2 regions of the Arthrobacter sp. P1_H7 genome follow, and region 2 is predicted to be linked to the other one. Evidence: riboswitches for the same ligand, from Rfam matches in the RefSeq annotation. Region 2 holds a riboswitch; the other holds the start of a gene.
What was found. Region 2 has a riboswitch for glycine ahead of gcvP (aminomethyl-transferring glycine dehydrogenase). Riboswitches for the same ligand answer to the same signal wherever they lie in the genome.
Positions count from the first base shown of each region.

Region 1: linked by a shared signal. The riboswitch ahead of gcvP (aminomethyl-transferring glycine dehydrogenase) and the one ahead of gcvP (aminomethyl-transferring glycine dehydrogenase) in region 2 are both predicted to bind glycine.

Region 1 covers NZ_JBFUCO010000010.1:57,033-59,481, forward strand. Annotated here, with positions in the region: gene gcvP (aminomethyl-transferring glycine dehydrogenase) at 1-1,275, opposite strand, end outside; glycine riboswitch at 1,328-1,435, opposite strand; glycine riboswitch at 1,437-1,534, opposite strand; gene AC1DXI_RS11200 (hypothetical protein) at 1,930-2,449, shown strand, end outside.
Region 2 covers NZ_JBFUCO010000019.1:5,871-8,319, forward strand. Annotated here, with positions in the region: gene gcvP (aminomethyl-transferring glycine dehydrogenase) at 1-1,442, opposite strand, end outside; glycine riboswitch at 1,482-1,596, opposite strand; glycine riboswitch at 1,598-1,696, opposite strand; gene AC1DXI_RS17905 (TetR/AcrR family transcriptional regulator) at 1,928-2,449, opposite strand, start outside.

The DNA.
Region 1 (2,449 bases), on a different contig from region 2:
ATCGACGGACACGCCAACTGTGTCCGCGTCGATGAGCCGCAGGTTGATGCCCCGGGCCTCGGCGGCGGCGATGACCTTGGCGGCCTTGCCGGGCACACGGACCGTGAGGGTATCGAAGAAGGAGTCGCTCGCCAGTTCGCGGCCGACGATCTTCAGCGTGGCGGCGAGGGCGCGGGTGTTGTTGTGGACGGTCTCGGCGATCGCTTTCAGCCCGTCAGGGCCGTGGTAAACGGCGTAGAACGAGGACACGATGGCCAGCAATGCCTGCGCGGTGCAGATGTTGGACGTGGCCTTCTCACGGCGGATGTGCTGCTCGCGGGTCTGCAGGGCCAGCCTGTAGGCCGGGACGCCGGCGTTGTCCTTGGAGACGCCTACGATGCGGCCGGGGAGCGTGCGTTCCATGCCCTCGCGCACCGCCATGTACGCGGCGTGCGGGCCGCCGAAGAACAGCGGCACGCCCAGGCGCTGCGTGGAGCCGACGGCGATGTCCGCCCCCTGCTCACCCGGAGGGGTGATCAGGGTCAGGGCAAGCAGATCCGCCGCCACGGTGACCAGTGCGCCGCGTTCCTTGGCCTCCGCGATCACGCCGGACTGGTCCCACACCCGGCCGGAGACGCCCGGCTGCTGGAGGACGAGACCGTTGATGTCGCCGTCGGGCAGACCGGCGGAGAGGTCAGCGACCTGCACCTCGAAGCCCAGCGCCTCCGCTCGGCCCCTGACGATGGCAATGGTCTGCGGGAGGCAGTCGGCGTCGAGGACGGTCTTGGCCCCGGCAGCGGACTTGTTTTTGTTGGCGCGGCGCATGAGAAGCACGGCCTCGGCAACCGCGGTGGCCTCGTCCAGGAGGGACGCATTGGCCACCGGGAGCGCGGTGAGGTCCTGGACCATGGTCTGGAAGTTCAGCAGCGCCTCGAGGCGTCCCTGGGAGATTTCCGGCTGGTACGGGGTGTAGGCGGTGTACCAGGCGGGGGCTTCGAGGATGTTGCGGCGGATCACCGGCGGGGTGACGGTGTCGTAGTAGCCCTGGCCGATCATCTGCACGGCCGTCTTGTTCTTGGAGGCAAGCTTGCGCAGTTCGGCCAGCACCTGGACTTCGCTGAGGGCGCTGTCCAGGGTGAGGGGCTTTTCCTGGCGGATGGAATCGGGGACCGCGTTGTCAACGAGGCCATCAACGCTGTCGTAGCCGACGGCCTTGAGCATGGTGTCGATGTCGGCCTGGCGGCGGGCGCCGATGTGGCGGTCTGCGAAGGTGGACGGGGACGATTGAACCGTCATGAGAGGAACTCCATAATTCAGGTGGCATCAAGACGCCACGATGATTCGGGTTCCTCCCCGCTCTGTATTGGACCTGAGAGTTTCCGTTTTGCCCTGCTGATAGCAGCGCGCCACTTGCACCGTCGGTGAGCCCGGTTGCCCGGACTGCTTTCCAGAGTTGCCTTGCCGCGGCGGTACGTGGGCCTGAGAGATTCCTGGGGAGGATTTGCTCCTACGGCGCCTGCTGAACGTACCGGCAGGACTCTCCCGCCGCAGATCATAAGCTGTGCCACTGGTCGGTGACACAGCTCACAATTTATCCGGTTCCCGGGCAGGATGCAAAATTTATTTCAATTGAGTCGCTGTTCCCGCGGACGACGGCGGGAGCTCTTCGCCGTTAGTCCATTCGGCGCCTTATTCTGAACGGGATACTTTACATTTTCATGCGCGTCCCGCCAGAGCGCTCATACGCAAGGAGCCTCCGTGAGCCTTCCGGATCAAGCGATGGAACAGGCAGCCCCCAGCAGACCACCAAGCAGGACTCCCGCCGGGGATGCCGCTTGGGGGTGTCTGATCGGGATCCTGGCAGGATTGCTCGGCTTGGGCCCTTGGCTGGTATCCGGCGCACAGCTCCCGTTGCAGAACTTGTGGGGCGCAGAGGTCGTTCCAGACCAGATGCCTGTGTCGTTACTGCCGCTAAGCCAGTACGAACTCACCACGATCGTGGCCCTCCTCACCGTAGGAGGTGCGGCGGCCGGACTCGCGGTGCGCATCTGGTCCCCCGCCCGACGGCGACTGGTGACGTGGTGCGCGGCAGCCGGCGTTCTGGTGGTTCAGTTCACGGCGGCCGTCCAGTCCTTCACAGTGCTCGACGGCGGCTTGACGGGCGGAACAACGGCGAGCCTCTACTTCGCCGGGTTACTCGCGGGCGTGACCGCCTCCCTCGCTGCGGCCCTCGTGGCGCACCTGCTGCTCTGTTCAAGGTCCCGGAGCCTGGCGGCATTGGCCGCCGGACTCGTGGCGGTGCCGTTCGCTTCGTGGACGGTGGAGTGGGTTATCGGCTTCGTTGGGCACATCAACGTCCCCGCGGCAGTGCCGTCCGCGGCTCACTGGATTCCGGCCATCCTCGTTGGTTGCGCCCTGGCATGGTGCGGCCTTCGTCCTGCGCGGCGGGCCGCGGTGTGGGCCGCGAACC
Region 2 (2,449 bases):
TGCGTCTCGGAACGGTGCGTGTTGAACACCGGGTGCTGGAGGTAGTCGGAGGTGCGCTCGACGGCGGGGTCCAGGCCGAAGCCTTCAGTGGTGTCTGTCACGGACGCGCCGAACGCGGCAATGACGTCGGCGACGACTCCCACCGTCGTGGCCTCATCGGCGGAGATGCCGACGGTGTCGGCGTCGATGGCGCGCAGGTTGACGCCCTTGGCGTCGGCTGCCGCGATGATCTCTGCTGCCCGGCCCGGCACCGAGACGGTGATGGTGTCGAAGAAGGAGGTGTGCAGCACGTCCAGGCCGGCGGCCTTCAGGGAGGCGGCGATGGTCTTGGCGTGGACGTGGACCGACTGGGCGATTGCCTTCAGCCCGTCCGGGCCGTGGTAGACGGCGTAGAAGGAAGCCACGATGGCCAGCAGGGCCTGGGCGGTGCAGATGTTGGAGGTGGCCTTCTCGCGGCGGATGTGCTGCTCGCGGGTCTGCAGGGCCAGGCGGTAGGCCGGGACGCCGGCGTTGTCCTTGGAGACGCCCACGAGGCGGCCGGGCATGGAGCGCTCGAGCCCCTTCTGCACGGCCATGTAGGCCGCGTGCGGGCCGCCGAAGAACAGCGGCACGCCGAAGCGCTGGGCGGAGCCGACGGCGATATCAGCCCCCTGCTCGCCCGGGGACGTGATGAGGGTCAGGGAGAGGAGGTCTGCGGCGACGGTGACGAGGGCGCCGCGTTCCTTGGCGTCGGCGATCACGGCGGTGTGGTCGAACACGCGGCCGGAGACGCCCGGCTGCTGCAGGACGACGCCGTTGATGACGCCGTCGGGCAGGCCCTTGGAGAGGTCGGCGACCTCGACCTCGAAGCCGAGGGCTTCGGCGCGGCCCTTGACGATCGCGATGGTCTGCGGCAGGCAGTCGGCGTCCAGGACGGTCTTGCCGTCGTGGGCGGCCTTGTTCTTGTTGGCGCGGCGCATCATCAGCACGGCCTCGGCGACGGCGGTGGCTTCGTCCAGCAGGGAGGCGTTGGCGATCGGCAGGCCGACGAGGTCCTGGACCATGGTCTGGAAGTTCAGCAGCGCCTCGAGCCGGCCCTGGGAGATCTCCGGCTGGTAGGGCGTGTACGCGGTGTACCAGGCCGGGGCTTCGAGGATGTTGCGGCGGATCACCGGCGGGGTGAGCGTGTCGTAGTAGCCCTGCCCGATCATCTGCACGGCGGTCTTGTTCTTCGACGCCAGCTTGCGCAGCTCGGCGAGGACTTCGACCTCGCTCAGGGCCGCGGCGAGCGCGAGGTCGGCGTCCTGACGGATATCCTTCGGAACGGCGGTGTCCACCAGGGCGTCGACGGTGTCGTAGCCGACAGCCTTCAGCATGGCGTCGACGTCGGCCTGGCGGCGCGCGCCGATGTGCCGGTCAACGAAGGACGTGGAGGCTGGGGTAACAGTCACAAGGAACTCCATAACTCAGGCGGCGCAGGGTACGCCACATTGATTCGGGTTCCTCCCCGCTCTGTATTGGACCTGAGAGTTTCCGCGCAGCCTGCGTTTCAAGGCTCCGCTTGCACCGTCGGTGAGCACAGCATGTCTGGGACACGCCTGCTACTTTCCAGAGATGCCTTGCCGCGGCGGTACATGGGCCTGAGAGATTCCTGGGGAGGGTTTGCTCCTACGGCGCCTGCTTGTACCTACTTGCAGGACTCTCCCGCCGCAGATCAAAGGCGTATTCAATTGGGGGTGACAACAGTCACAGCTCTCATTGTCCTATGCCGGGCGCGCGTCCGCAAACTCCCTCCCGGCGGCGGACCCAGGTTACGGCCGTCGAGCCGCCCGCCGGGAAATCCGGCGGCGCGAATTCGCCGGAAACGTCCGGGGTCGCCGCAACTTTCCGGCGAGCCCGGAGGCGTCCGGCGACTTCGGCGGGGGTGGCTGGGCTCGGGGGGGGGGCGTCAGCCGCGCAGGCGCTCGACGGCGGCCAGCAGGCCCTGGACGTCCGCTTCGACTTCCGGCAGGGGCCCGCCGGGGCCGCGGGTCAGCATCGCGTTGAAGTACAGCCCGTCCCCCATGTACAGGACGGCCTTCGCCATGGCTGGCCCGACGTCGGCCGCCAGCAGTTCCAGCCAGCTCGCCTGGCCGGCGGCGAAGCGGCGGAGGGTTTCCCCGTGTGCCACCTCGGCGAGCCGCGTGGCCGCCACGAAGACCCGGTCCATAGGCGTGTCCGCCCACACCGAGGACTTGATGAAGTATGCCGCCGCCCCCTCGGGGGCTGCCGCCATGGCCGCAACATCCGCGGCCAGAAGCCGGTCCAGCCGTTCCAGCAGGACCGCGATCATCGCCTCCTTGGTCGGGAAGTGGTAGAGCAGGCCGCCCTTGGAGACGCCGGCCCGGCGCGCGACGGCGTCGAGCGTCGCGGCGCGTTCGCCGACTTCGATGAGCAGGGATTCGAAGGCATCGAGTACGGCCTCGCGGGC